DNA from 3 places in the Actinomadura sp. NPDC000600 genome. Region 2 is predicted to be linked to each of the others. Evidence: riboswitches for the same ligand, from Rfam matches in the RefSeq annotation. Region 2 holds a riboswitch; each other region holds the start of a gene.
The links. A riboswitch is a leader RNA that binds a small molecule or an ion and turns the genes downstream of it on or off. The one in region 2 is predicted to bind thiamine pyrophosphate.
Positions count from the first base shown of each region.

Region 1: it holds a riboswitch for thiamine pyrophosphate, as region 2 does, so the genes downstream of both, ABWI07_RS25620 (purine-cytosine permease family protein) here and thiO (glycine oxidase ThiO) in region 2, are expected to answer to the same signal.
Region 3: it holds a riboswitch for thiamine pyrophosphate, as region 2 does, so the genes downstream of both, thiC (phosphomethylpyrimidine synthase ThiC) here and thiO (glycine oxidase ThiO) in region 2, are expected to answer to the same signal.

Region 1 is NZ_JBEUPD010000018.1:163,946-173,726, forward strand. Features, by position in the region: gene ABWI07_RS25575 (alkene reductase) at 1-194, opposite strand, end outside; gene ABWI07_RS25580 (MarR family winged helix-turn-helix transcriptional regulator) at 299-730, shown strand; gene ABWI07_RS25585 (heavy metal translocating P-type ATPase) at 908-3,142, opposite strand; gene ABWI07_RS25590 (DUF8832 domain-containing protein) at 3,175-4,149, opposite strand; gene ABWI07_RS25595 (heavy-metal-associated domain-containing protein) at 4,212-4,418, opposite strand; gene ABWI07_RS25600 (Fpg/Nei family DNA glycosylase) at 4,618-5,481, shown strand; gene ABWI07_RS25605 (hypothetical protein) at 5,568-6,428, shown strand; gene ABWI07_RS25610 (SSI family serine proteinase inhibitor) at 6,553-6,858, opposite strand; gene ABWI07_RS25615 (rhodanese-like domain-containing protein) at 7,062-7,397, shown strand; TPP riboswitch at 7,473-7,589, shown strand; gene ABWI07_RS25620 (purine-cytosine permease family protein) at 7,582-8,931, shown strand; gene ABWI07_RS25625 (sensor histidine kinase) at 8,996-9,781, shown strand, end outside.
Region 2 is NZ_JBEUPD010000036.1:76,470-86,250, reverse strand. Features, by position in the region: gene thiE (thiamine phosphate synthase) at 1-282, opposite strand, end outside; gene ABWI07_RS35925 (Rv2175c family DNA-binding protein) at 391-765, opposite strand; gene ABWI07_RS35920 (NAD(P)/FAD-dependent oxidoreductase) at 844-2,061, opposite strand; TPP riboswitch at 2,180-2,293, shown strand; gene thiO (glycine oxidase ThiO) at 2,283-3,410, shown strand; gene thiS (sulfur carrier protein ThiS) at 3,407-3,607, shown strand; gene ABWI07_RS35905 (thiazole synthase) at 3,610-4,413, shown strand; gene ABWI07_RS35900 (DMT family transporter) at 4,553-5,524, shown strand; gene pknB (Stk1 family PASTA domain-containing Ser/Thr kinase) at 5,561-7,486, shown strand; gene ABWI07_RS35890 (deoxyribonuclease IV) at 7,507-8,352, shown strand; gene ABWI07_RS35885 (sodium:solute symporter family transporter) at 9,432-9,781, opposite strand, start outside.
Region 3 is NZ_JBEUPD010000055.1:6,467-16,247, forward strand. Features, by position in the region: gene ABWI07_RS41060 (mannose-1-phosphate guanyltransferase) at 1-1,598, opposite strand, end outside; gene clsA (cardiolipin synthase ClsA) at 1,595-2,266, opposite strand; gene ABWI07_RS41070 (sensor histidine kinase) at 2,402-3,568, opposite strand; gene ABWI07_RS41075 (hypothetical protein) at 3,704-4,738, shown strand; gene tsaA (tRNA (N6-threonylcarbamoyladenosine(37)-N6)-methyltransferase TrmO) at 4,757-5,161, opposite strand; TPP riboswitch at 5,252-5,365, shown strand; gene thiC (phosphomethylpyrimidine synthase ThiC) at 5,361-7,124, shown strand; gene ABWI07_RS41090 (TetR/AcrR family transcriptional regulator) at 7,328-7,909, shown strand; gene ABWI07_RS41095 (metallophosphoesterase family protein) at 7,929-8,765, opposite strand; gene ABWI07_RS41100 (ArsR/SmtB family transcription factor) at 8,792-9,358, opposite strand; gene ABWI07_RS41105 (alpha/beta hydrolase family protein) at 9,439-9,781, shown strand, end outside.

The DNA.
Region 1 (9,781 bases), on a different contig from region 2:
CCGAGCACGTCCGGCCAGATCCCCTCGGTGACGATGAGGCCCGCGCTCGCGCGCTGCGCGTAGTACTCCTTGGTCAGCGGGTGCGGGACGCCGGTCACGTCGTCGGCCCGGCCCCGCGTCATCGGCGCCATCGCGATCCGGTTGCGCAGCCTGAGGTGCGGGCCTTCGTACGGGGCGAGCAGGGGGCTGGTCATCGGGCCTCTCCTCCCGGCAGAGAACCTGCATGTACATGTGTTGTATGTACATGCAGATATTGGCATTGCATGTAAGCTGGCGTCAAGAGGAAGCGGGGTGCGCGATGAGCGCTGACGGAAAGGCCGCGGCGGACGCGGCGCTCTGGGACGGCATCGTCACGCTGCACGGCCGGGTCGAGCACCGGCTCTCCAAGTCCCTGCAGCGCCGCCACGGGATCGGGCTGTCGGAGTACCGCGCCCTGTGCCGGCTCGCCCGCGCCGCGGACGGCGAGCTGCGCATGCAGGAGCTCGCCGACCTCATCGGCCTCAACCAGAGCTCGGTCAGCCGGCTCGTCGCGCGCCTGGAGTCCGCCGGCCTCACCCGCCGCGACATGTGCCCCAAGGACCGCCGCGGCGTCTACACCGTCATCACCGACGAGGGCCGCGCCGTCCAGGCCAAGGCCGCCCCGACCTACGACGAGACCCTCACCCAGGCCCTCGACGAGGCCACCACCGACCCCACCCTCGCCCCCCTGCTCACAACCCTTCGTGCTTAATGGCGATGCCGTGCGGCTCCGGGCCCTGGAGGCCCGTACCCGCACGGCATCGCGTGCGATTGCTGCATCGCTCCGACTCGCCCTGAGGGCTCGCTGCGCGATCGGTTTCTCGCAGGCTCGAAACCGGCTTCGCGCGCAATCGCGACGGCCGGCATCACCGGATGGCCGCGGGTTTGATCACGCCCTAAAACGCCTGAGGCGGAGGCTGTTGGTGACTACGAAGACCGAGGAGAACGCCATGGCGCCTCCGGCGATCATCGGGGTGAGCAGGCCGGACGCCGCGAGCGGCAGGGCGGCCACGTTGTAGGCGAAGGCCCAGAACAGGTTGCCCTTGATCGTGGCGAGCGTGCGGCGCGACAGCCGGATGGCGTCGGCCGCGGCGCGCAGGTCGCCGCGCACCAGCGTCAGGTCGGACGCCTCGATCGCCACGTCCGTGCCGGTGCCCATCGCCAGGCCGAGGTCGGCCTGCGCCAGCGCGGCGGCGTCGTTGACCCCGTCGCCGACCATGGCGACCGTCCGCCCCTCCGACTGGAGGCGCTTGACGACGTCCACCTTGTCCTGCGGCAGGACGTCGGCGATGACCTCCTCGATCCCGACCGCGTCCGCGACCGTGCGGGCCACCGTCTCGTTGTCGCCGGTCAGCAGGACCGGGCGCAGCCCGAGCCCGCGCAGCCGCTCGATCGCCTCCCGCGAGGTCGGCTTGACCTGGTCCGCGACGGTGACGACCGCGCGGGCCTCGCCGTCCCAGCCGACCGCGACGGCGGTGTGGCCGAGCGCCTGGGCCTTCTCCATGGCGCGTTCGAGGTCGGGCGTGAGGTGCTGTGACCACTCGGCCAGCAGCCGGGGGCGGCCCGCGAGGACGCCGTGGCCGTCCACCATCCCCTGGACGCCGAGGCCCTCGACGTTGGCGAAGTCCTCGACCCTGCCCAGCTCGCCGACCCGCTCGACGGCGCCCTTGGCGATGGCCTGGGCGATGGGGTGCTCGGACGCGTTCTCCAGCGCCCCCGCCAGCCGCAGCACGTCCTCCTCGGAGACGCCCTCGGCGGTGACGACGTCGACCAGGGCCATCTTGCCGGTGGTGACGGTGCCGGTCTTGTCCAGGACGACGGTGTCGATCGTCCGGGTGGACTCCAGCACCTCCGGGCCCTTGATCAGGATGCCGAGCTGCGCGCCGCGCCCCGTCCCGACCATCAGCGCGGTCGGGGTGGCCAGGCCGAGGGCGCACGGGCAGGCGATGATCAGCACGGCGACGGCGGCGGTGAAGGCGCCCGCGAGCGGCTCGCCGGTGCCGATCCAGAAGCCGAGCGTGCCGAGCGCCAGCGCGATCACGACCGGGACGAAGACGCCCGAGATCCGGTCGGCGAGCCGCTGCACCTGCGCCTTGCCGGTCTGCGCGTCCTCCACCAGCCGCGCCATCTGCGCGAGCTGGGTGTCGGAGCCGACCCGGGTGGCGCGCACCAGCAGCCGCCCGCCCGCGTTCACGGTCGCGCCGGTCACGGCGTCGCCGGGCCCGACCTCGACCGGGACCGACTCGCCGGTCAGCATGGACGCGTCCACGGCGGACGAGCCCTCCTCGACCGTCCCGTCCGTGGCGATCTTCTCGCCGGGGCGGACGACGAACAGGTCCCCCGCCGCGAGCGCGTCGACCGGGATCCGCTCCTCGCGCCCGTCCCGGACGACCGAGACCTCCTTGGCGCCGAGCTCCAGCAGGGCCCGCAGCGCGGCGCCGGCGCGGCGCTTGGAGCGCGTCTCGAAGTACCGTCCGGCGAGGATGAACATGATGACGCCGGAAGCGGCCTCGAGGTAGATGTTCATCGACCCGTCGGAGCGGGTCATGGAGAACTCGAACCCGTGCTTGATGCCCAGCTCGCCCGCGGTGCCGAAGAACAGCGCCCACAGCGACCACGCGAACGCGGCCAGCGTGCCGAGCGAGATCAGCGTGTCCATGGTCGCGGCGCCGTGCCGCAGGTTGACGGCCGCGGCCTTGTGGAACGGCCAGCCCGCGTACACCACGACCGGGGCGGCGAGCGTCAGCGACAGCCACTGCCACGCCTCGAACTGGATCGCCGGGACCATCGCCATCGCGATCACCGGGATCGACAGCACCACCGCGGTGACCAGCCGCTGCCGCAGCGGGCGCAGCTCGTCGGGCGGCTCCGGGGCCGCGTCGTCCGCGGCCCTGGGCGGGGCGGGGAGGGCGGCGGAGTAGCCCGCCTTCTCCACCGTGGCGATCAGCTCGTCGGGGGAGATCCCCTCCCCGAACTCGACCCTGGCCTTCTCGGTGGCGTAGTTGACCGTGGCGGTCACGCCGTCCATCTTGTTGAGCTTCCGCTCGATCCGGTTGGCGCACGACGCGCACGTCATACCGCCGATCGCCAGCTCGATACGCCCGGACACCGCGTCCGTGCTCATCGCGTCCTCCTCTGCTTGGATCGTGCGGAACGTCAGTGGGTGTGGGGCTGGTCGTCGTGGCCCGGCTCGGGCTCCTGGCCCTGCTCCTGGACGGGGACCTGCCCCGCGTGCACCGTGAACTCGGCCGTGCGGACCTTGCCCCCGTGCTTGAAGTCCAGGTACAGGCGGTACGCGCCGGAGCTGGGAGCCTCGGCGAAGAACGTTATGCCGGGTCCTGGTTTGGTCTCGCCGTCGCCGGGCTCGCCGTCCGGGTGGACGTGGAGGTAGGCGAGGTCGCCCTGCCGCAGCGCGACGAGGTGCCCGTACGCCTCCAGGTACGGCTCCAGGTCGGTGACCGGCCTGCCGTCCTTGCTCACGGTGAGGGTCAGCTCGCTGGACCTGCCGGGAGTGAGGCCGCCGGTGAGGCGCACCTCGTAGCCGTCCACCTTCGCGACCTGCTCGGGCTCCGGCAGCGGCGCCGGCTTCAGGTCGCCGGGGGCGAAGACGTCGGCGCCGAGCGTGAGCTGCCGCTTCGCGCCCTCCGGCTGGATGTCGGTGAAGAACCGGTACGCGCCGGGCTTGGCCAGCGTGATCGGGACGGTCCAGACGCCGCCCCCGGCCTCGGTCGGGTGCAGGTGCTGGAAGCCGGACAGGTCACGCCGCGCCACGATCAGGTGCAGGAGCTTGCCGTGCAGCGGCTTGAACCCGGTGACGGGCTTGCCGTCCGGCCCGTTGATGGTGAACCGGAAGTCCGTCTTCTCGCCGGGGGTGAGGACCGTCCGCTGCGGGACGAGCGTGAAGCCGTCCTCCGACACCTGGAGGCCGCCCGGCACGAGGGACGCCGCGCTCTCGTGGCCTCCGCCCCCGTGCTCGCCTCCGCCCGCACCGCCGTGGCCCCCGCCGGTCTCATGGGACGCCATCTCCGCCGTCCCGCCCACGGGCCCGACGATCTTGCCGACGCCCGCGGCGCCGCCGAAGACGACCGCCAGTCCCACGGCGTAGGCCCCCAGCCTGGTCGCGCTGTTCATGCCGTTTCACTCCACTCGATGTCCGAGGGGCGCACCCCGCCCGGAGGCGAGGTGCGGTCCGCTCATGAGGTCAGCTGGTATCCGGCCTCCTCGACGGCGTCCTTCACCTGGGCGTCGTCGAGGGGCGTCTCGCTGGTCACGGTGACCTTGCCGGTCTGGAGGTCGACGTCCACGCCGGTCACGCCGGCGATCTGCTCGACCTCCTCGGTCACCGAGCTCACGCAGTGGCCGCAGGTCATCCCGCTGACGGTGTAGGTGGCGGTGCTCATCGTCGTCTCCTTCGGGTCAATTACCCCTAGGGGGTATCTCTTCGGCCTCATGCTGCCATAACCGGATACCTGTGACAACCCCAGGGGGGTATCAGCGATTCCGAGATCCGGGTCACATCGCCCCCAGGGTTTTCCACAGGTGTCCACAGGGCTGTGGACGAACGTTCCGGCGGCGCTGCTCGTCGCGGATACTGAAGCCATGCCTGAGCTACCTGAGGTGGAGGCGCTGGCGGGCTTCCTGCGGGAGCGCGCGGTCGGCCACGCCGTCGCCCGCGTCGATGTTCTCGCCGTCTCCGCGCTGAAGACCTACGACCCGCCGGTGACCGCGCTCGGCGGGCTGACCGTCACCGGCGCGGCCCGGCACGGCAAGTTCCTCGACCTGGACGTCGACGGGCTGCACCTCGTCGTCCACCTCGCCCGCGCGGGCTGGCTCCGGTGGCGCGACGAGATCCCGGCCAAGCCCGTCCGGCCCGGAGGCAAGAACCCGCTCGCCCTGCGCGTGCACCTGGACGACGGCTCGGGCTTCGACCTCACCGAGGCGGGCACCAAGAAGGGGCTCGCCGTCTACGTCGTCCGCGACCCGAAGGACGTGCCCGGCGTGGCCTCCCTTGGCCCCGACCCGCTGGACGACGCGTTCACCCCCGCGGCGCTGGGCGAGATCGTCCACGGCAAGCGCACGCAGATCAAGGGGCTGCTGCGCGACCAGAAGGTGATCGCGGGCATCGGCAACGCCTACTCCGACGAGGTGCTGCACGCCGCCCGGATGTCCCCGTTCAAGATCGCCTCTTCGCTGACCGAGGAGGACGTCGCCGTCCTGCACGAGGCGATCGTCACCACGCTGCGGGACGCGGTGGAGCGCTCGCGCGGCCTGGAGGCGCAGGACCTCAAGGGCGAGAAGAAGACCGGCCTGCGGGTGCACGGGCGCGCCGGCCAGAAGTGCCCGGTGTGCGGGGACACGGTCCGCGAGGTGTCGTTCGCCGACTCGGCGCTCCAGTACTGCCCCACCTGCCAGACGGGCGGCAAACCGCTCGCCGACCGCCGCATGTCCCGCCTCCTCAAGTAGGACCGGGCGAATCCGGCTGTGGGCCCGGCGGTCCGGGCGTATCGTGTCGCGCGTCGACCGCGGTGATCGCCTTCTCAGGAGCCGCCATGGGATACCCCCCGCCCCCACCAGCCCCGCCCGGCGGCCCTGGTCGCGGCGCTCCGCCGCCGCCCTACGGCGCGCCTCCGCCCGGCGGCGCGCCCGCTCCTCCGTACGCGCCTGCCGCCCCGCCTCCCGGCTACGGATATCCGCCGCAGGCCCCCGGCTACCCGCCGCAGCAGCAGGGCGGCTACCCGGCGCCGCAGCACGCCGGCTATCCCGTGCCCCAGCACCCCCAGGTCCACCACCAGCGGCCGCCGCAGCAGCCCGCCGACCTGTACGGATCGCCGATCCTCGTCTACGACCAGCCGGCGCAGTTCTTCTCGACCGAGGCGAACTACACGATCTGGAGCCCGCAGGGGCAGCCCGCGGCGTACGTCCGGGAAGAGGGCGTGAGCGGCGCGAAGAAGGCCCTGCGCGTGATGAGCCAGGGCAGCCAGACCAAGGCAGAGCGGAAGCTGTCGATCCTCCGGCCCGACGGCATGCCGTACTTCCTCTTCTACAAGCCGTACGGGTTCATGGGCACGCCCATGATGCAGGTGCTGACCCCGCAGGGCGGGCTGATCGGGCACCTGCGCAAGCGGGCGATGCGCGGCTGGGAGATCCTCGACCCGCACGAGCGGCAGCTCGGCTACTACGAACTGCTGGGCGGCCGGATCACCGACTGGCGGCAGCAGGAGATCGCCCGGATCCAGCGCGGCTTCGCCGGGATGGGCGAGTTCCTGTCCCAGATGTTCACCGGGGCCGACCGGTACGTCCTGCGCATGCACGTCCAGTTGCAGGAGCCGATGCGCACGCTCGTGCTGGCGTGCCCCCTCGCGTTCGACACAGCCGTCTCCCAGAACCGCAGCATCGGCGGCCTGCTCTGACCCCGCCGCTCCGGCGGGCGGGGGCGGGGGCGGGAACTGAGACGCGTCAGGCCCCGGCGGGCGCCGGGGCCTGACTCAGTGGGTCGCGGACGGAGCCGGAACGGGGATGGCTCGTCCGCCGGGTTCAGCGGACCTTCGGGACGTTCCCGAAGACCGGGCCGATCTGGCTCCAGCGGTGCAGCTGGCAGCCGTCATCGCGGGTGAACGTGGTGTCGACCTGCTTCCCCTCCCAGGTGCCCTTGACCGTGGCGATCTCCGGACCGCCGTAGATCTTGGTGCACATCTGGTCCTTGGGGACGGGTTTGAAGGGATCCTTGACCTTGGTGAGGGCCGCGCAGGCGCCGGCCGCCTGGGGATGGTCGCCGCCGGGCGGGCCGCAGGTCAGTCGCCAGGTCTTGGCGGGCGCCTCCTTGGAGGCCTTGACCTGCACGGTGAGTGTGTCCGCCGGTGAGCCGGACGGCTGCACGGACGTCGTGCCCGAAGGCGCTCCGGCGGGGTTTCCGTTTGCCTGTTCGTCGCCGCAGGCGGCCATGGACAGGAGCAAGGCCAGCCCGGGCGCTGCGAAAAGGAGCGTCCGATACCGCATGCGTGATTCGACGCAGGGGGGCTTCGCGCGGTTCCATGGGGGGTGTGATGAATTTCGGGGAAGACGTGCCGGCCGTGGTCGCCGCGGAGGTCCCGCAGGACGGCTACCTGCTGGACGTCCGCGAACAGGACGAGTGGGAGGCGGGCCACGCGCCCGAGGCGGTCCACATCCCCATGAGCCGGCTCGGCGACCGCGCCGGGGAGATCCCGCGTGACCGGGAGGTCTATGTGATCTGCCGGTCCGGGGCGCGGTCCGCGCAGGTGACGGTCGCGCTGAACCAGGCGGGCTGGCTGGCGCGCAACGTCGGCGACGGCATGCACGGGTGGGCCCGGGCCGGCCGCCCGATGGAGGGGACCGGGGACGGCCCGCCCTTCGTCGCGTGATCTGACCGGCCGTCGAGTGATCTGACCCGGATGCCCCCTTTTGGGGCGTGACGGGCGGTTGTACGATCGGGCCTGACCGATAACCGCGGGAGCTCGGGCCACAGCCGGGCTGAGAGGGCGGCCTCCAAGGCGTCGCCGACCGCATGAACCTGTCCGGGTAATGCCGGCGTAGGGAGTGTGTCCCGTGACGTCCGACGTCGAAAAGCGCCCTCAGGACGAGCGCGTCCGCGACGAGGTCCCGTTCACCCTCGACGAGCCCGCCCCCAAGGTCCTCGGATTCTGGGACCAGAGCGCCTTCTGGGGGAACCTCGGCGTCAGCCTCCTGGCCTTCTCCGGCGCCTACACCGTCCTCGCGCCGGACGCCGCCGGCCGGCCCACCATCTCGATCATGGCGGGCATCGTCGCGATGGCCGTGGGAACGGCACTCGGCGGGCTGATGCTCGGCCTCGCCGCCGTCCCCGGCGCGCGCACCGGCCAGCCCGCGATGGTGCTGCTGCGCGGCCTGTTCGGCGCGCGGCTGTCGTACGCGCCGACCGTCCTCAACATCGCCCAGCTCGTCGGCTGGGGCACGTTCGAGCTGATCGTCATCGCCGACGCGGCCCGCGAGCTGTGGGACGGCGTCCCCCGCTGGGGCTACGTCGTCGCGGCGGGCGCGATCACGACCGTGCTGACGGTGTGGCCGCTCGGCTCGGTGCGGCTGCTGCGCCGCTACGTGACCGTCGCGGTGGCGATCGCGCTCGTCTACTTCTACGTCCGGCTCGTCCGGGAGCCGCTGCCCGACCTGAACCAGGGCTCGTGGGGCGGGTTCTGGGTCGGCGCGGACGCCGCGCTGGCCGTGTCGATCTCCTGGGTGCCGGTCGCCGCCGACTACACCCGGCACGCGCGCACCGAGCGCGGGGCGTTCGGCGCCGCGGCCGTCGGCTACTCCGTCACGCAGATCGTCGCCTACGTCCTCGGCCTGCTCGCGCTCGCACTGGTCGCGGGCGACTCGGGCAAGGTCTTCGACCCGTTCCTGGGCGCCTCGCTGGGCGTGGTCTTCTTCGCGGTGTTCGTGCTGCGGGAGGCCGACCAGTCGTTCGCCGACACCTACTCCACCGCGGTGTCGATCCAGAACCTGTTCCCCCGGGCCGACCGCCGGGTGCTGAGCGTCGGGCTCGGCATCCTCATCACCGTGCTCGCACTGGTCCTGGACATCGGCGACTACGCGGGCTTCCTCTCGCTGATCGGCTCGGTGTTCGTGCCGATGCTCGGCGTCCTGGCGGCCGACTTCTTCCTCGGCCGCGGCCGGGACCGCGCCGGCTGGGACGTCTCGCGGACGGCGCCGTCCCGCTGGGGCATGATCGCCGCATGGGCGGCGGGGTTCGTCGTGTACCAGCTCGTGAACCCCGGCACCGTGGCCCGCTGGACCGAGCTTTGGTCCGGTGTCCGGGACGCGCTGCACTTCACGCCGCAGACCTGGATGAGCGCCTCGCTGCTGTCGTTCCTGGTGGCAGGGGTCGCGGCCCTGCTCATCGGCAGGCTTACCAAACGGTAAGGTTTGGGTCGGCAGCAAGTTCCGACGCAAGTTGCCCGGCGGTACGCCGGAGTGCGGTGGCACGATGACAGACGTGTATCAGCACGTGCACGATCCGATCGCGCGGGCCGTCATCGAGAGCGCCGCGGACGCGATCGTGGCCGTGGACCAGCGGCACCGGGTCACCGTGTGGAACCCGGCGGCCGAGCGCATGTTCGGCTGGACGGCCGCCGAGGTGATCGGCCGCGTCCCGCCCATCGTCCCGGACGAGCTGAAGGCCGAGCACAACGCCGTCCAGGAGCGGCTCCTCACCCGGCGCGGCGGAGAGGGCGAGGCCGACGGCGGGCAGATCTCGATCGCGACCCGCCGCTTCCACCGCGACGGCCGGCTCATCGACGTGCGCATCGACACGAGCCTGCTGAAGGACCCGAACGGCACGCTGCTCGGCTGGGTCGGGGTGTACCACCCGGTCGAGGACGACGAGATCCTCCAGCACCGCATGACCGAGCGGGCCCGGCTCGTCCGGCGGCTGAACGACATCGTCGCCGACCTCGGCGCCGAACTCGACCTCGCCGTGGTGCTCGACCGGATCACCGCCGCGCTCATCGAGCTGACCGGCGCCGACGCCGGCGGGTTCGTCAAGATCGAGGGCGAGCGGCTGCGGCTGGTCAGCATGTCCGGGCTGCCGGAGCGGATGCGCGGCAGGTCGGCCGAGCTGCGGCCGAGCCTGGTCGGGGAGCTGCTGCGGTCGGGCAAGACCGTCAAGCTCGCGACGGGGGAGCGGCGCCTCGGCGACCTGATCTGGTCGGAGCTGCCCGGCCTGCACACGATCGCGCTCGGCCTGTCGTACCTGCAGAACCGGCCGTACGGC
Region 2 (9,781 bases):
CGCGCCGACGGCGTGCGCGATGTCGGCGCGGTCGTTGACGGCCAGCAGCGCCCCGTGCCGCTCGCACGCCGCGCGGAACACCTCCAGGTGGGCCGTCTCCTGCCGGGCCTCCAGGCCCTTCTGGCGGAGTTGGACGATGTCGACGCCGTTCGCGAGCACGGCGTCGAGGAAGGCCGGCAGGTCCCCCTGGCGCTCCCGCGCGTCCGTGCAGAGGTAGAGGCGGGCGCGGCTGAGCCGGGCGCGCAGCGCGACGGCGTGCTCGGACGGGAGATGCCTGGACACGGCCGGGGAACGTCCTTTCGACAGATGATCAAGGGATCGCGCGCGTGCTGACCTCCCGCGCGCGACCCCGCGATCGTGTCACGTGCGTCGTACGGCGCCGGAGGCGGCCTAGAAGGCGAGCGCCTGGGCGCGGCGGCGGACCTCGGTCCCCCGGTTCTCGGTGAGCGCGTCCACCGGCGTCCCCGGCAGCGTGTCGTCGGCCGTGAACAGCCACCGGATCGTCTCGGCGTCGTCGAAGCCGGCGTCCGACAGGAGGGTCAGCGTGCCGGGCAGACCCTTCATGACCTGGCCGTCCTTGATGAAGGCCGCGGGGACCATCGGCTCCCCGCCCCGGCGCACCGCGAGGATGCGGTGCTCGTGGATGAGCTGCTTGATCCGGTTGGGCTTGATCCCGAGCCTGTCGGCGGTCTCCTTGAGGGTGAGCCACTCGCCGGCCAGGGCGTCGGTGCGGGGGTCCAGTGCGCTGTCAACGGTTGCGTGCATCTGCGTCACGCCCCCTTGCTACCACGCCTTCGGAAGACTCAAACCCGGTGCGCAGCCGTTACCCTCCATCGCCGATCGCTATCCGCGAACGGCCTGCCGGACGGGCACGTCCGGGTCGGCGATCGCCTCCGGATCCACGGGCGTCCCCGCCGCGATCACCCGCCGCGCCTGCACCAGGTCGCGGGGCCGGTCGACGGTGAGGACCGCGTCGAGGCGGTCGCCGGTCAGCCACACCAGCGCCCACTTGCGGCCGGACGGGTCGCCCCGGCGCACGAGCCGCTCGGACGCCGAGTGGTCGCCCGCGTACTGGACCATGCGCCCGAACTGCTCCGACCAGAAGTACGGGGCGGCGTCGTAGACGGCCTCCCGGCCGAGGAGGGCCAGGGCGGCGGTCTCGGGGGCGTTCAGGGCGGTGTCCCAGTGCTCGACGAGGAGCCGCCGGCCGTACCGGTGCGACCACCAGGCGGCGCAGTCGCCGACCGCGACGACGTCCGGGCGCAGCGCGCCGGGGGCCTCCTCGCCCGCGTAGGTCCGGAACGAGCCGTCGGTCACGACGCCGCGCTCCAGCAGCAGCCCCGAGCCCTCAAGCCACGACAGGACGGGCCTGACCCCGATGCCCACTACCACCTCGTCGGCGTCGATGCGCCCGCCCCCGGCGAGGGCGAGGCCGCCCTCGCGCACCTCGGCGACCTTGACCCCGGTCCGCAGCTCGACGCCGGCCTCCGCGTACCAGGGGGCGGTGAGCGCGCCGACCTCGGGCCCGACCGCGCCCGCCAGGGGCGTGTCGGCCGCCTCGACGACGGTGACCGCGCAGCCCTTGCGGGCCGCGGTGGTGGCGACCTCGGCGCCGATCCAGCCCGCCCCGACGATCACGATGCGGGCGCCCGGGACGAGCCGGGCGCGCAGGTCGCGGGCCTCGTCGATGGTGCGCAGCACGTGCTGGCGCCCGTCCCCGGGCAGGGTGATCGGGGCGGCGCCGGTCGCGATCACCAGGCCGTCGAAGGGGAGGTCGCCCGCCGTGGAGGCCACCGTCCCGCCGCGTCCGGGCTCGTCCAGCCGCAGACCGGTGGCGCGCTCGCCGAGCAGCAGCTCGCAGCGCAGCGCGTCCCAGTCGGCGTCCACGGTCGTGTCGTCGGACTCTCCCGCGAGGACGGCCTTCGACAGCGGCGGCCGGTCGTAGGGCCGGTGCCGTTCCGCCGACAGGAGGGTCAGCGCGCCCTCGTACCCCTTGCTCCTCAGGGCCTCCACGGCGCGCACGCCGGCCAGCCCACCACCCACGACGATGACCCTGTCCATGGAAGGCCACATTAACGGCCCGCGTTCCGCGGACGGACAGGTGGGTGGACAGGTGTCCAATCAGCCGCCCGCTCCCCCGAGGTCGTAAGGTGGTGACGAGCAGAAACCTGCACAGAACAGAACAAAGCGCGGGAGTCCGGTGCGACCGGGCTGAGAGGGCGGCTGAACGGGCCGCCGACCGCCAGGACCTGATCCGGATCATGCCGGCGAAGGGAGCGCGCATGGAGATAGCGATCATCGGCGCCGGGGTGGTCGGCCTGGCCACCGCCTGGCGCACCGCCGCCGGCGGCGCCGCCGTCACCCTCGTCGACCCCGCGCCCGCGTCGGGCGCCTCCTCCGTCGCGGCGGGCATGCTGACCCCCGTCAGCGAGCTGACCTACGGCGAGGAGCCGCTGCTGCGGCTCGGCCTCGCCTCCCGCGACCGCTACGGCGCGTTCGTCGCGGAGCTGGAGGAGCTGACCGGCCTGGAGACCGGCTACCGCACCGACGGGATCATCGAGGTCGCGTTCGACTCCGACGACCTGCGGTACCTGGACGACCTGCGCCGCTTCCAGGAGCACCTCGGCATCCCCGCGGAGGCGCTCACCGGCCGGGAGTGCCGGCGGCTGGAGCCGATGCTCGCGCCCGGCGTGCGCGGCGGCCTGCTCGCTCCGCGGGACGGATCGGTCGACCCCCGCAGGCTCGCCCCCGCGCTGCTGGCCGCGTGCGAGCGGCTGGGCGTCCGGCTCGTCCGGCGGCGGGCCGCGCGCGTCGTCGTCGAGAACGACGCGGCCGTCGGAGTCGGCCTGGACGACGGCACCGTGATCCGCGCGGACCGGGTGCTGCTGGCCGCGGGCCCGTGGTCGGGCGACGTCGGCGGGCTGCCCCTCGGGACCGTTCCACCCGTCCGCCCGGTGAAGGGGCAGGTGATCCGGCTGCGCACCCGGACGCCGTTCCTGCGGCGGCCTACCCGCGGCCTCGTCCGGGGATCCTCGGTCTACCTGGTGCCGCGCCCGGACGGCGAGATCGTCCTCGGCGCCACGCAGGAGGAGCTGGGCTTCGACACGCGCGTCACCGCCGGCGGGCTGTGGGAGCTGCTGCGCGACGCCCGCGAGCTGCTGCCCGGCATCACCGAGCTGGAGTTCGCGGAGGTCACCGCCGGGCTGCGGCCCGGCTCCCCCGACAACGCGCCCGTGATGGGGCCGACCGCGCTGGCCGGGCTGTTCGTCGGCACCGGGCACTTCCGCAACGGCATCCTGCTCACGCCGGTGAGCGCCGACATCCTGTCCGCGATGCTGCTGGACGGGCCCGTCCCCGAGGTCGCCGGGCCGTTCGCCCCCGACCGCTTCTCCCCCGAGGTGAGCGCATGAAGGTGATCGTCAACGGTGAGCCGCGCGAGCTGCCCGAGGGCGCGAGCGTGGCCGAGGTCGTCGCGTCCGTCACGGCCGCGGCGACGGGCGTGGCCGCGGCGCTGAACGACGAGGTCGTCCGGCGCTCGGCCTGGGAGGCCACGCCCCTGAAGGACGCCGACCGCGTCGAGGTGCTGACCGCGGTCCAGGGAGGGTGAGGATGGACACGAGGAACAGCGGCACAGGGAACACCGGCACCGACGGGCTGGTCATCGCGGGCGAGGAGCTGGACTCGCGGCTGATCATGGGCACGGGCGGGGCGCCCAGCATGGCGGTGCTGCGCGAGGCGCTCACCGCGTCGGGGACCGCGCTCACCACGGTCGCGATGCGCCGGGTGGACCCGGCCGCGCGCGGCTCGGTGCTGGACGTGCTGGCCGAGTGCGGCATCCGGGTGCTGCCGAACACCGCCGGCTGCTTCACCGCGGGCGAGGCCGTCCTGACCGCCAAGCTCGCCCGGGAGGCGCTCGGCACCGACTGGGTCAAGCTGGAGGTGATCGCCGACGAGCGCACGCTGCTGCCCGACCCGATCGAGCTGGTCGAGGCCGCCGAGCAGCTCGTCGACGACGGCTTCACCGTCCTGCCCTACACCAACGACGACCCGGTGCTGGCGCACCGGCTGGAGCAGCTCGGCTGCGCCGCCGTGATGCCGCTCGGCTCCCCGATCGGGTCGGGGCTCGGCATCCGCAATCCGCACAACATCGAGCTGATCGTGGAGCGCGCGAACGTCCCGGTGATCCTGGACGCGGGGCTCGGCACGGCGTCGGACGCCGCCCTCGCCATGGAGCTCGGCTGCGACGCGGTGCTCCTCGCGACCGCCGTCACCCGCGCGCAGTCCCCGGCGCGGATGGCCGCGGCGATGCGGCACGCGGTCGAGGCGGGGCGGCTCGCGCGGCTCGCCGGACGCATCCCCAAGCGCCGCTACGCCCAGGCGTCCTCCCCGTTCGAGGGCCTGGCGACGTCGTAGCGACGCTAAAGACCCACCTGTAGAAATATTCGCTAGACCTGAAATGTCGGGCACCACAGACTGAATCCGTCCACCGGAGCCGCAACCGCGCGAAACGCTTCGGTGTCGGTGGAAACATCCCCTACCTAAGGTGCGTGACATGCAGCAGGAAAGCGGCGCGCGCGTCGACAAGCTAGCGGTGGCGGCGGCAACGGTCACGGTGGTGTTCTGGGCCTCGGCCTTCGTCGCGATCCGCAGCGCGGGCGACGAGTACAGCCCCGGCGCGCTCGCCCTCGGCCGCCTCCTTTCCGGGACGGTCGTGCTGGGGGCGCTCTGGCTCGTCCGGCGCGAGGGCCTGCCGCCCAAGGCGGCCTGGCCCGGCATCGTCACCGCGGGCCTCCTGTGGTTCGGCTGCTACATGGTCGTGCTGAACTGGGGCGAGCAGCTCGTGGACGCGGGCACCGCCGCCCTCGTCGTCAACATCGGGCCGATCCTCATCGCGCTGCTCGGCGGCTGGCTGCTGAAGGAGGGCCTGTCGTCCCGGCTGGTGCTCGGCATGGCCGTCTCGTTCACCGGCGCCGCCGTCGTGGGGCTGTCGATGTCGGGCGAGGGCCGCTCGTCCGTCGGCGGGGTGCTGCTCTGCCTGGCGGCCGCGGTCACCTACGCCGCGGGCGTCGTCGCCCAGAAGCCGGCGCTGAGGCACGCGTCGTCGCTCCAGTTCACCACCTTCGCCTGCGCGATCGGCGCGGCGGCCTGCCTGCCGTTCTCCGGGCAGCTCGTCTCGCAGGCCGCGGACGCCCCCGCGGGCGCCACCCTCAACATGGTCTACCTGGGCGTCTTCCCGACCGCGCTCGCGTTCACGACCTGGGGGTACGCGCTGGCCCGCACGTCCGCCGGGAAGATGGGCGCCACCACCTACGCCGCGCCCGCCCTCGTGGTCATGATGTCGTGGCTGTTCCTGGACGAGGTCCCCGGCCTGGTCACCCTCGGCGGCGGGCTGCTGTGCCTCACCGGCGTGGCCGTCTCCCGCAGCACGCGGACGCTCCGCCGCCGCGTCCCGCCCGTCGCTCCCGCACCCGCCGCCCCGGAGGAGTCGCCCTCCGGACTCGTCGATGCTCATACTCGCGACTGATGAGATCCGCGGGGATTCCCCCGTAAACTCGCATCGATGGACACGACGGTTGCTGATCCACTCGTCGGGCGGGTGCTCGACGGGCGCTACCGCATTGAGTCCCGCATCGCCCGCGGCGGCATGGCCACGGTCTACCTCGCGCGCGACCTCCGGCTCGACCGCATCATCGCGATCAAGGTGATGCACGCGGGGCTCGCCTCCGACGAGGACTTCGTCGCCCGCTTCATCGGCGAGGCCAAGGCGGCCGCGGCGCTGTCCCACCCGAACGTCGTCGCCGTCTACGACCAGCGCACCGACGGCGAGCACGTCTACCTGGTGATGGAGTACGTCGCCGGCCGCACCCTGCGCGACGCGCTGAACTCGCTCGGCAGGCTCGGCCCGCGCGCCGCCCTGGAGATCATGCAGCCGGTGCTGGCCGCGCTCGGCGCCGCGCACCGGGCCGGCCTGGTGCACCGCGACGTCAAGCCCGAGAACGTACTGATCACCGAGGACGGCCAGGTCAAGGTCGCCGACTTCGGCCTCGCGCGGGCCGAGACCGCGAGCAAGATGACCAAGACCGGCATGATCATCGGAACGGTCGGCTACCTGGCGCCCGAGCAGGTGCTGTCCGGCAACGCCGACGTCCGCTCCGACGTGTACGCCGCCGGGACCATGCTGTTCGAGCTGATGACCGGGCGGCTGCCGCACCAGGGCGACACGCCCCTCGCCGTCGCCTACAAGCACGTGAACGAGACGGTGCCGCCGCCGTCGAGCGTCGTCCCCGGCATCCCCGCGCGGGTGGACGCCCTGGTCACCGACGCCACGAGCCACGACCCGGCCCGCCGCCCGCAGGACGCGAACCAGTACCTGGCCGAGGTCGCCGAGGTGTTCGGCGGCCTGCCGCGCGACTTCGACCGGCGCGTCGAGGAGTCGTCCCGCAACGCCACGAGCGTGCTGGAGGCGCCGCCGCCCGCCCACGGCCGCACCGCCCTCCTGGACGCCGACACCATGGCGCCCGAGTACGTCCCGCGCCCCACCCGCACCGACCGCGCGATCGGCGCCCTGACCGGCCGCTACGTCATGGTCGCCCTCGGGCTGATCGCGGCGGTCATCCTCGGCTGGGCCGTCTGGTACCAGACGTCCGGCCAGTACGAGCACGTCCCGTCCTCGATCATCGGGATGAAGGTCGCCGACGCCCGCGACCAGCTGGAGTCCGACGGCCTGGACGTGCGCACCGCCAAGGCGGTCTACAGCGACCGCGTCCACAAGGGCGGCGTCGCCAAGTCCGACCCGCCCGCCGGCGCACGCGTCGCCAAGGGCCAGACGGTCACGCTCACGCCGTCGAAGGGCATCACGCCGCGCGAGGTGCCCGACGTCGAGGGCAAGTCCGTCGCCGACGCCAAGAAGACCCTGGAGGACAAGGGCTTCACCGTCGGCCGGACGAGCACCACCCCCTCGCAGACCGTCGCCAGGGGCGACGTCATCAGCACCGACCCGGGCGCGGGCGAGAAGCAGTCCCCCGACGAGCCGGTCGCCGTCGTCGTCTCCAGCGGCATGTCGATGCCCGGCCTCCTCGGCCAGAACGGCGACTCCGCCGCCAACCAGCTGCGCTCCATGGGCCTGAACGTCACCGTCCAGAAGAAGCAGGTGGACGGCAAGCAGCCCGACACGGTGATCAGCCAGGACCCGTCCGAGGGCACCGGCGTCTCCCGCGGCGACGAGGTCACCATCGTCGTCAACAAGCGCGACTGCATCCTCGACGTCGGCGACGTCCACATCGGCTGCAAGGACGGCGACGGCAGCCAGAACGTCCCCGTCCCGGACCTGACCGGCCGCCGCGTGGGCGAGGCCAAGCGCGCCCTGGAGGACTCCGGCTTCCGGGTGAACGTGACGGGCTTCGGCGGCAACACCGTGCGCTTCCAGTCCCCGAACAGCGGCGAGGCCCCGCGCGGCTCCACCATCACGATCGTCCGGGGTCCCTGAGCGGCTAGTCTGAACGCGCCATGACCTCACCCATCAGCCCCGTCGGGGCACACGTGCCCGTGGCCGGCGGCCTCGCCACCGGCGGCCTGAAGTACGCCGCGGAGATCGGCGCCGAGGCGGTCCAGGTGTTCGTCTCCAACCCGCGCGGCTGGGCCCTGCCCGAGGGCAAGCCCGCCGAGGACGCCAAGCTCCGGGACGGCGGCCTCCCCGTCTACGTGCACGCCCCGTACCTGGTCAACCTCGGCTCCCCCACCCCGGAGACGCTGGAGAAGTCGCTGGCGGCCGTCCGCCACTCCCTGACCCGGGGCCGCGCCATCGGCGCCCGCGGCGTCGTCGTCCACACCGGCTCCGCCGTGACCCGGACCTACGACGAGGCCATGGCCCAGATCCGCGACCACGTCCTCCCCCTCCTCGACGAGATCCCCGAGGACGGCCCCGACCTGCTCCTGGAGCCCATGGCCGGCCAGAACAACATGCTCTGCGCCAAGGTCCAGGACCTGGGCCCCTTCTTCGAGCGCCTCGACCACCACCCGAAGCTCGGCGTCTGCTTCGACACCTGCCACGCCTGGGCCGCCGGCCACGACCTGACCGCCCCCGGCGGCGCCAAGGACACCCTCGACGCCCTGGTGGCCGCTGTAGGCGAAGGCCGCCTGAAACTGGTCCACGCCAACGACTCCAAGGACGCCTGCGCCTCCGCCAAGGACCGCCACGAGAACATAGGCGCCGGCCAAATAGGCGAGCCCCCCTTCGCCGACCTCTTCAACCACCCCGCCACAACAGGCGTCCCCTTCATAATCGAAACCCCAGGCCGAGCCCCCGCCCCCCACGCCAAAGACATAGAAACCCTCAAGCGACTCCGTTCCTGATTGCTCTTTCTTATTGCTTTTTCTCCTCCCTCGGGCCTGGCGGCCCTCCATCGTCGATAAAGCGGGCGATCGCTGGCATCGCTTCGTCTCGCCTTGCGGCTCGCTGCTGTGTTTAATGCAGTGCTCTCCTCCTTCGGGCCCTGAGGGCCCTCCATCGTCGAACACTGCGGCGATCGCTGGCATCGCTCCGACTCGCCTTGCGGCTCGCTTCGCGATCAGATTCTCGCAAGCTCGAATCTGCCTTCGGACGCGATCGCGGGCCTCAGGTCGTTGCGTGGTTGCTCTGGCGGCTGAGGTCGTTGCAGGAGTGGGTTCGCTACCCGGCCGCCGCGAGCCCTGAGGGCTGCCTCCGCCGCCGTCGCCGCCCTGTGAGTGCGCTGGCCCAGCCGGCCTTGCGGTCGACGCCTCTGGGCGTGACCGCCGCGAGCGCCCGTAGTACCTCGATAGACGAGGGACGCACTCATGTGGGAGGCGGCAGTGGCCGCCCACAGCAACCAACTACTGCAACGACTTCAGCCACTACAGCACCACGCGACAACCTGGGGGCCGCGATCGCGTCCGAAGGCAGTTTCGAGCGAAGCAAGAAACTGATCGCGCAGCGAGCCGCAAGGCGAGACGGAGCGATGCCAGCGATCGCCCGCTTTTATCGACGATGGAGGGCCGCCAGGCCCGAAGGAGGAGAAAAAAGCAATAAAAACAGCTCGGGCGCCGCTGGACAACCCCCCGACTGTTCAGCGACGCCCGAGCCACAGGTCGCGGGATCCCACCCCCCCGGTACGGGATCCTGCGACTCACGATCCGGCATGTGGCGCCGGATCTCCGGATTTGCTCTTGTGGGAGGGTTCGCGGCCGGGGGGCCGCCCGCCCCTCCTTGGGCGGTGTGGCGTGTGGTGCCACTGAGAACACTAGAGGGGCGGCGCCGCCTGTGGGCCCCAAGACGGCCCGGCACTCGATGAACGGTGTGTAGTCAGAGATATACGGAGCGTAGTCAGTCGATGAGCGGTCCGTGAGGCGGGACGAGCGGTTCCCGCTGCCGGGTCGCGGCAGGTGGGGGCGTCGCAAATGCCGCAAGGCGGGACTCAACGCGCGTACACGTCCTCGGGGAGGTGCAGTCTCGTCAGGGCGCGGTCGGCGCGGCGGGGGACGCGGCGGCGGGTCAGGAGGGACACGGCGACCATGACCGCGAACGCGGCGGGGGCGACCAGCGCGGCGGGCTCGGCCACGGCGGCGGCGGGCCAGCCGGTCAGGGGGACCTCGTAGAGGTGCAGGACGCCGGCCGCGACGGCGAGGCCGCCGCCGACGAGCAGGCCTGCGGCGGCGCCGGCGGCGGTCAGGCCGCGCCACCAGATGGCGAGGACGAGGAGCGGGCACAGGGAGCACGCCGACACGCACAGGGCGAGGGCGACGAGGCCCGCGGCGCTCTGCGCGC
Region 3 (9,781 bases), on a different contig from region 2:
GTCTCCACGACGCGCGGCGGGTAGGTCAGCTCGGCGATCTCGCCGGGGAACGCGCGGCGGTACTCCTGCCGGCCGAAGACGCGCTCCAGCTTGCGCTGCGCGCCCTGGGAGAGGTCGGCGCCGTCCGCGTCGAGGAACAGGATGTCGACGCCCTGCGGGTCGCCGAGGGTGGTGCGGATGTAGATGCCGCCGACGCTGTCCTCGCGGCCCGTCTCGAACCGGGCGACGGTCAGCGGCGTCGCCTCCAGGTCCTGGACGTTGATGGCGCTGGCGGTCAGCGCGCTGTTCACGGCGCGCTTCAGGGTGCGGGCCGCGCGGGAGACGTCCCGCCCGGTGACGACCGTCGAGCCCTTCTTCAGCGTCGTCGCGTAGGCGCTGGCGAGCCGGACCGCCAGCTCCGGGGTGATCTCGACGTTGACGAGGCCGGACACCCCGCGCGGCCCGAACAGGTTGCGCTGCCCCCGCGACTCCCAGATCACGCTGGTGTTGACGACGGCGCCGGCCTCGATGGTCTTGAACGGGTACACCTTCACGCCGCTGGACACGTACGCCTCGGCCTCGATGACGCACTCGTCCCCGATGACGGCGCCCTCCTCCACCCGGGCGCCCGCCATGATGTCGGTGTTCTTGCCGACGACGCAGCCGCGCAGGTTCGTGGACGGCGCCACGAACACGTTGTCGTGGACGATGGCGCGGTGCAGGAACGCGCCCTCCTTCACCACGACGTTGCTGCCGAGGACGGTGAACTCGCGCAACTCGACGCCCGCCTCGACCTTCGCGTAGTCACCGATGTAGAGCGGGCCCTTGAGGACGGCCTCGGCGTCCACCTCCGCGCCCTCGGCGACCCACACGCCCGGCGACACCTCGAAGCCGTCGAGGTCGATGCCGACCTGCCCGGACAGCATGTCCGCCTGGGCTTTGAGGTAGCTCTCGTGGGTGCCGACGTCCTCCCAGTAGCAGTCGGCCACGTACCCGAACAGGCGGGCGCCCTCGGCGAGGAGCTTCGGGAAGACGTCCCCGGACCAGTCGACCGGCTCGCCCTCCGCGACGTGCTCCAGGACCTCGGGCTCCATCACGTAGATGCCGGTGTTGACGGTGTCGGAGAACACCTGGCCCCAGGTGGGCTTCTCCAGGAACCGCTGCACGCGGCCCTCGTCGTCCACGATGATGATCCCGAACTCCAGGGGGTTCGGGACGCGCTTCAGGCCGATGGTGACGAGGGCGTCGTTCTCCTCGTGGAACCGCACCATGTCGGTCAGGTCGATGTCGGTGAGCGCGTCCCCGGAGATCACCAGGAAGCGGTCGTCGCGCAGCGCCTCCTCGGCGTTCTTGACGCTGCCCGCGGTGCCGAGCGGCACCTCCTCGGTCGCGTAGCTCAGCGCCATGCCGAGCTCCTCGCCGTCGCCGAAGTAGTTGCGGATCAGCGCGGCCAGGAACTGCACGGTGACGACGGTCTCGCTGAACCCGTGCTTCTTCAGCAGCCGCAGCACGTGCTCCATGATCGGCCGGTTGACGAGCGGCAGCAGCGGTTTGGGCTGGTTGGCGGTCATCGGACGCAGCCGCGTCCCCTCGCCTCCCGCCATCACGACGGCCTTCATCGGGGGGTCTCAGCTCCCTTCTGGTCACCGGCGGGCGGTCCCGCGCCCGGACCGTCCGCCTCGGGCGGGGCGCCCGGGGGCGGCGCTCCGCGGCCGGCCAGCACCAGTTGCCGCGTCTGCGCCCAGTACAGGACGGCCGCCCACCAGTACAGGCCCGTGCCCCAGCCGGCGAAGGCCCACCCGATGACCCTCGCCGCGGTGGCCGCGCCCCCGTCGTGGTCGCCGAGCAGCAGCAGCGGGAAGGAGTACAGCAGGCACATCGTCGCCGCCTTGCCGATGAAGTGGACCGGCAGCGTGGGGCCGTAGCCGAGCCGCCGCATGATCGGCGCGATCGGCAGGATCGACACCTCGCGGGCGACGAGCACCAGCACCAGCCACAGCGGGATGATGTCGCGGATGGTGAGCCCGACGAGCGTGGCCAGGATGTAGAGGCGGTCGGCGGCCGGGTCGAGCACGGTGCCGAGCCTGCTCGTCTGGTTCAGCGCGCGTGCGAGCTTCCCGTCCAGCCAGTCCGACAGGCCCGCGAACACCAGCAGGCCGAGCGCCCACCAGTCCGCCTCGGCCAGCACGAGCCACAGGAACAGCGGGACGCCCAGGAGCCGGGCGAGGCTCAGGATGTTGGGCACCGTGAAGATCCGGTCCTGCGGGGCCTCCTGCAAAGTGCTCACCGACCCGTTCGCCTCCCCTGGTCCCCTTGATCCTGACCCTATCCGTAAGGGGTGGAAAGCCCCCCGGCGGCGTCCGGGTCGGAGTCGGGAGGGTCCCGGCGAACGTGCGCTACCGGATTCCCGCCGGGGCTCGCGTCACGCCCGGTGCGGCGCCGCGGCGTCCGCGAGCGGCAGGACGGCCGTGACGACGAACCCGCCGGACTCGCCCGGCCCCGCGTCCAACGTCCCGCCTACGCTGCGCGCCCTCTCGATCATGCCGAGGATCCCGAAGCCCTCGGGCGGGGCGCCGGACGGGCCCCTGCCGTCGTCCGCGACCCGGACGACGAGCCCCGCGCCGTCCCGCTCCAGGCTCACCGTCGCGCGCTTCGCGGCGGCGTGCTTGACAACGTTGGTCAGGGCCTCCTGGACGATACGGTACGCCGCGACGCCCGTCTCCGGCGGCAGCGTCCCGACGTCCCCGTCCCGGAGGTCGACGTCCACGCCGCCGCCGCGCGCCGCGCGCACGAGGTCGCCGATTCCGTGCGGGCCCGGCAGCGTCGAGGGGGCGCCCACGTCCGTGCCGCGCAGGACCTGGAGGGTGCCGCGCAGCTCGGTCCTGGCGTCCCGGCAGGTCGAGGCGATGGACGCGAGCGCGTCGGCCAGCTCGTCCCGGTCGAGGGGCCGGTCCCCGCGCACGAGGTGGGCCGCCGCGCCGGCCTGGACGCCGATGAGGGTGATGCTGTGCGCGAGGAGGTCGTGCAGGTCGCGGGCGATCCGCAGGCGCTCCTCGGCGACCCGCCGCCGCGCCTCCTCCTCCCGCGTCCGCTCGGCGCGCTCGGCCCGCTCGGTGATCGTCGCGAGCCGCGCGCGGTGCACCCGCCGCACCTGGACGGCGATCACGACCGACACCACGGCCTCGATGACCGCGATCTGCTCGCGCAGCGAGCCGCCGCCCGCCCGCATCGCCATGCCGACCACGCACACGGCGAGCAGGGACGCCGCGACGCCGAGCACGACCCGCACCCTGCGCCCGAGCACCGCGTAGGCGAACAGGGCGACGACCTCGGCCGGCACCAGCGCGTGGTGCTGGTACTGGGCGAGGTGGTAGGGCAGTACCAGGACCACCAGCGCCGCCAGGCCCGAGGCCGGCCGGCGCCGGATCACCGCGAGCGGCACGTGCGCCGCCACCAGCAGGAGCGCGCCCGGGGCGTCCAGCTCCCGGACGCCCGGCCACAGCACCGCCGCCGCGGTCGCGGCCACCGCCAGCACCGCCGCCGCCGAAGCGTCCTTCACCGTCGCGTCGACCCGGGGCACCGTCAGCACGCGATCATTCTCCCCCACGTGCGCGCGACCCGCGCAGCGGTCCTCGCCCGCGCGGACGATCTTTCGCGCCGGGCCCCGTGCGGCGCCGCGGGGCCGCCCTATAGTTCTGCAAACCCCGTCACGAAGGGCCGACAGTTGTCCGTCCCCCCGCCCGCCGTCCCCCCGCCCGGACTACGGATCACGCTCGGCGCGCGAGCGTACCGCCGGCCGCTCGGCCTCCTGCTCGCCGCGCTCGCGGTCGGCGCCGCCGCCCTGCCGGCGGCCCGCTCCGGCCTCGGGTCCTGGGAGCCGGAGAGTGCCCGCGGGGCCCTGCTGCTGTGCGGCGGCGGCTGCCTTCTGGCCTCCCTCGCCGCCGTCCTCTGGGCCGTCCGCCTCCACCTGACCCGCCTCGTCGTCACCATCGACGCGGAGGGTGTGGTTCTCCGCCGAAGCGGGCCGGAGGCGCGCGTCCCGGCCGGAGCGGTGGACGCGGTGGGGATCAGGTGGCCGGTAAGCGACCCCGTGTGGACGCTCTGGCTCGACCCGGAGCGGGCGCCGGGCGTCGAGGCCGTCGCCCCGGTGGACGGGAAGGCGGTCGCCCTGCTCAGGGACCGGACGCTCCCCTCCGGATGGCTCCAAGCCGTGCGGACCGCGACCGCCGAGACCCTCGGCGCGGCCTGGCGCGTCGTCGACGACGAGGGCGAGGAGGTCCCGCCGCCCGCGGCCGGCGCCCTGGCCCGTGCCCCGCAGATCGCCGTGGACGGCAGGGGCCGGTACCGCGACCGGGACGGCGGCGCGGTCCTCGCCGTGGCCTGCCGGCGGCGCGGCCGGAGGACCGTCGTGCTGCGCGACCCCCACGCCGCCGCGCTGCTGGTGGTCCGGGGCCCCTCCCGGTTGCCGGGCCGCGACCGCGTGCGCGTCCTCGACCCCGCCGGGCGCACCCTCGGGTTCCTGCGCGGCCCGCGCGAGCCGTCCTTCCACACCGCCGGCGGGATGCTCCTCGGCAGCACGCGCGAGACCGGCGGCGGCCTCGTCGTCACCGGCATCGACGGCCGGCGCTCGGCCGCGCTGGGCACCGGCGGCGAGGGCGACCGAGACGAGGTCCGGCTGGAGCGGTCGCCGTCCGCCCCGGACCCGCTCCGCACCCTGGCCCTCGCGCTGCCGGTCGCGTTCCGCCCGGGCCGCCGCTAGCCGGGCGGCCGGAGCCGGTCAGATGACGGGCTTGACGTCCAGGATGGGCGTCCCGTCCACGGCCTCCATGTCGCGGACGCGCAGCCGCCGCCCGCTGACCTGGAGGATCTCGACCGGATGCAGGCCGACCGGATTCGGCCGGTCCGGCGAGCGGGTCGCGAACACGCCGGTCTCGGGGTTGGCCGGGTCGTTGCGCGGCCGCGTCCGCAGGACCTCGCGCGACGCCTGGTGCAGCCAGGTGAGCACGATGATCCGGTCGCCGGGGCGGAGCCCGTCGAGGGCGGCGCGGTAGGCCGGTTCGAAGACCAGCCAGGCCTCGGGGGCGCCTTCGGTGCCCTGCTTCGGCGCCGCCGCGCGGTCGGTGAGCGGCGAGGAGACGTGCCCGACCGGTGTGAGCGTGACTTCCCTGTCGACGTGGGACATGCCGCGATCTTCCCAGAGGCTCCGCGCGGGCGCGTTCTACCCCGCGGACGGCGGTTGCGGCAACGGGGGCGGCGCGGGTTAACGTCGGGGACGACAGATCGCGGGGGTCCGGCGAACCGGGCTGAGATAGCGGCTGGGACGGCCGCTGACCGCATGAACCTGACCGGGTAATGCCGGCGTAGGGAGAGATCGAGTCGTCATGACCGAACCTGTGGTTCCAGCTGCCCGCAAGACCTACCTCCAGGGCTCGCGCCCGGAGCTCCGGGTCCCGATGCGGGAGGTGGCGCTGACCAACGGCGACGTCGTCGTCCTGTACGACACGTCCGGGCCGTACACCGACCCCGACCAGCGGACCGACGTGCGCCGCGGGCTGCCGCCGCTGCGGGAGGCCTGGATCGCCGAGCGCGGCGACACCGCCCCGTACGAGGGGCGGGCGGCGCGCCCCGAGGACGACGGGCGCCGGCCGTCGCCCACCGCCTTCCCCGGGGGCGCGGGAGGCCTCCCGCAGGCCGACGGCGAGGGCTCCCTGCCCCGGCGGCCGCGGCGCGGCACCGGCGGCGCGGTGACCCAGCGGGCCTACGCGCGGCGCGGGGAGATCACGCCGGAGATGGAGTTCGCCGCGCTGCGCGAGGGCGTGGCCCCGGAGGCCGTCCGGGACGCGCTGGCGGCGGGGCGCGCGGTGCTGCCCGCCAACGTCAACCATCCCGAGATCGAGCCGATGGTCATCGGACGCGACTTCCTGGTCAAGGTCAACGCGAACATCGGCAACTCGGCGGTCGCGTCCTCGATCGAGGACGAGGTCGAGAAGATGACGTGGGCCACCCGCTGGGGCGCCGACACGATCATGGACCTGTCGACGGGGCGGGACATCCACACCACGCGTGAGTGGATCCTGCGCAACTCGCCCGTGCCGGTGGGGACCGTCCCGCTGTACCAGGCGGTGGAGAAGGTCGGCGGCGACCCGGCGGAGCTCACCTACGAGGTGTTCCGCGACACCGTGATCGAGCAGGCGGAGCAGGGCGTGGACTACATGACCGTCCACGCCGGGGTGCTGCTGTCGTACGTCCCGCTGACGGCGCGGCGCAAGACGGGGATCGTGTCCCGGGGCGGGTCGATCATGGCGGCCTGGTGCCTGGCGCACCACGAGGAGAACTTCCTCTACACCCACTTCGAGGAGCTGTGCGAGATCTTCGCCGCCTACGACGTGACCTGGTCGCTCGGGGACGGCCTGCGCCCGGGCTCCATAGCGGACGCCAACGACGAGGCCCAGTTCGCCGAGCTGCGCACCCAGGGCGAGCTGACGCGGATCGCCGCGCGGTTCGGCACCCAGGTGATGAACGAGGGCCCCGGGCACGTCCCCATGCACAAGATCAAGGAGAACGTGGACCTGCAGCAGGAGTGGTGCGACGGGGCGCCGTTCTACACCCTCGGGCCGCTGACCACCGACATCGCGCCCGGCTACGACCACATCACCTCCGCGATCGGGGCCGCGATGATCGGCTGGCACGGCACCGCGATGCTCTGCTACGTCACGCCGAAGGAGCACCTCGGGCTGCCGGACCGCGACGACGTCAAGGCCGGCGTGATCGCCTACAAGATCGCCGCGCACGCCGCGGACCTCGCCAAGGGCCACCCGGGCGCGCGGGCGTGGGACGACGCGCTGTCGGAGGCGCGGTTCGACTTCCGCTGGGAGGACCAGTTCGAGCTGTCCCTCGACCCCGGCACCGCGCGGGCCTTCCATGACGCGACGCTCCCGGCCGCGCCGGCGAAGACCGCGCACTTCTGCTCGATGTGCGGCCCGCACTTCTGCTCCATGAAGATCACGCGGGACGTGCGGCGGTACGCGGCCGATCGCGGCCTGGGCGACGAGGAGGCCCTCGCCGCCGGGATGCGGGAGAAGGCCGAGGAGTTCAAGGCCTCCGGCGGCCGCCTGCACCTCCCGGTCTCACCCGCCGGGAGCTGACCGGCCGGAGGGCCGGAGGGGCGCCGCCCGGGGCGCCGACGGGCCCGCCGCGCACCGTGCGCGGCGGGCCCTGGCAGGTCAGGGCGCATCCCGGCGCGGGGGCGCGGCGGCGGCGCGGCTAGGATCGAAGGACCGTTCCAAAGCCGCGGATCCCTCCGATAGCCGCAGGCCCGCTCCACCCGCCGGAAGGATCGACGACCCAGGTGACCAGCGACGACACGCCGAAGGCGCGTGCGGTGCGCGCGGACGTGCGGCGCAACCGCGCGCGGCTGCTCGCCGCGGCGCGGGAGACCTTCCAGAGCCGGGGCGCGGGCGCCTCCCTGGAGGGCGTCGCGCGGCTCGCGGGCGTCGGCATCGGAACGCTCTACCGCCACTTCCCCACCCGGCAGGACCTCCTGGAGGCCCTGCTCGCCGACGTCTACGACGGGCTGGCGGCCGCCGCGCGCGACCTGCTGGACTCCCCCTCCCCCGGCGAGGCGCTGCTGGCCTGGCTGCGGACGTTCGTCTCGGAGGTCACGGCGTTCCCGGGGATGGCGGCCTCGGCGGTGGTGTCGCTGCGCGACCCCCGGCTGGAGGACTCGGGCTCCCGCACGGCGATGTTCGAGGCGGGCGCGGCGCTGCTCGCCCGCGCGCAGCGCGCCGGGGACGCGCCCGCGGACGCCGCGTTCGGCGACGTGCTGGGGCTCGCGGGCGCGATCGCGACGGTCGCCGAGAGGGACCCCGGCGCCGCCGGCCGGATGCTGTCGCTCGCCGCCGCCGGAGTGGTGCCGGGCGGCGCGCGCTAGGACCGGCCGATCGCGGCGGTCAGGACGTCTCCGGGTCGGGCAGGACGCGGCGGGGACCGCGCGGGGCGTCGGCCCGCCGCCGCCACTCGCGCGGATAGCCGACCGACACCTCGATGTGCGGGACGCCGTCGGTCCAGATCGTCCGGGGGATGTGCAGGTGCCCGTACACGACGGAGACCGCCCCGAACCGGCTGTGCCAGTCCGCGGTCCGCTCGGTGCCGCACCACTGGGCGAACTCGGGGTACCACAGGACGCGGGTGGGTTCGCGGACGAGCGGCCAGTGGTTGACCAGGACGGTCCTCGTCCCCGGCTCCAGGGCGGACAGGCGCCGCTCGGTGTAGTCGATCCTGGCGTCGCACCAGGCGTCCCGGCCGGGATGCGGATCGGGGTGCAGGTAGACCTCGTCGGTGCACACGACGCCCGCCTCGTGCGCGACCTTGAGGGCCTCCTCCTTGGTGGACGTCCCGTCCGGTCGGAACGTGTAGTCGTACAGGATGAACAGCGGCGCGACCGTGACGGCGCCGTCAGGTCCGTCCCAGACGGGGTAGGGGTCCTCGGGGGTCAGCACGCCGAGGCCGCGGCACATGTCGACGAGCCGGCGGTAGCGGGCCTCGCCGCGCAGCTGCACGGGATCGCCCTTGACGGTCCACAGCTCGTGGTTGCCGGGGACCCAGAGCACGGTGGCGAAGCGTCCGGCGAGGGTGCGGAGCGTCCACTCGACGTCGGCGAAGCGCTCGCCGACGTCGCCCGCCACGATCAGCCAGTCGTCCTCGGACGCGGGCCGCAGCCCCTCGACGAACGCGCGGTTCTCCGGGAACCCCACGTGCAGGTCGCTGATCGCGTAGACGCCGCCCATTCAGCGATCGTAAGCCCCGCCGCGCCTCAGTCGCCGTCGGCGGGGAGGGTGAACAGGCGGATGTGGACGGGGCGGGCGCCCGGCGGCGCGTCCTCCCGGCTGTGCGCGTGCTCGTGCAGCAGGCGGATATAGGCCTCGAAGAACTCGGCCAGGCCCTCCTCGGTCATGTGGGCGAAACCCCGCGACATCCGCGCCCAGGCCTGGTCCCGCTCGTAGGCGGCGGGGAGCCCGGCGAACAGCTCCATGTCCTCGGCGTGGCCGACCCGCATCAACTCGGCCAGGACCGGCCTGTCCTCGGGCGGGAGGGAGCCGGGGTGGGGCGCGCGGATGTCGCGGAGCCCCTCGGTCCGGCGCCACCAGCGCTCCCGGCCGCCCGAACGCTCCGGGATCTCCTCGATGAACCCGTGCTTCTCCAACTGGCGCAGGTGGTAGCTGGTCGTGCCGGTGTTGGCGCCGAGCGCCTCGCCGATCGTCGTGGACGTCGCGGGGCCGTGCACCTGCAGCCGGTGCAGGATCCGGCGCCGCAGCGGGTGGCTCAGCGCCTTCATGCGCCCCGGGTCGTCCAGGACGACGGGCTCCTCCTCGTCCTTCATGGGGAGAAGCCTAGTACCGCAGACGTATATTTGCAGAGAAGTCTTTGCAGAGGTTTCTCTGTAGTTCTAGGGTCGCCGCCATGAGAACCGCGATGACCCTCCTCCTGGCGCTGCTGCTCGGCGCCTTCTGGGCCGCGCCCGCCCGGGCCGGCGCCGGCGGCGGCCCGGGCCGGATCCCCGCACCGCCCGGCCTGACCTCGACGGACGTGGCCTTCACGGGCGCGGGCGGGCTGACCCTGTACGGCACGGTCCTCGCCCCGGCGGTGAAGGGGCCGCCCCGTCCCGGCGTCGTGCTCGTCACCGGGTCCGGCGCCGGGGTGCCGCGCGAGCACCTGCTCACCGAGGCGACGGAGTTCGCGCGGCGCGGCCTCGCCGTGCTGATCTACGACAAGAGGTCGGCGGGGTACACCGCACTGCGCCGCG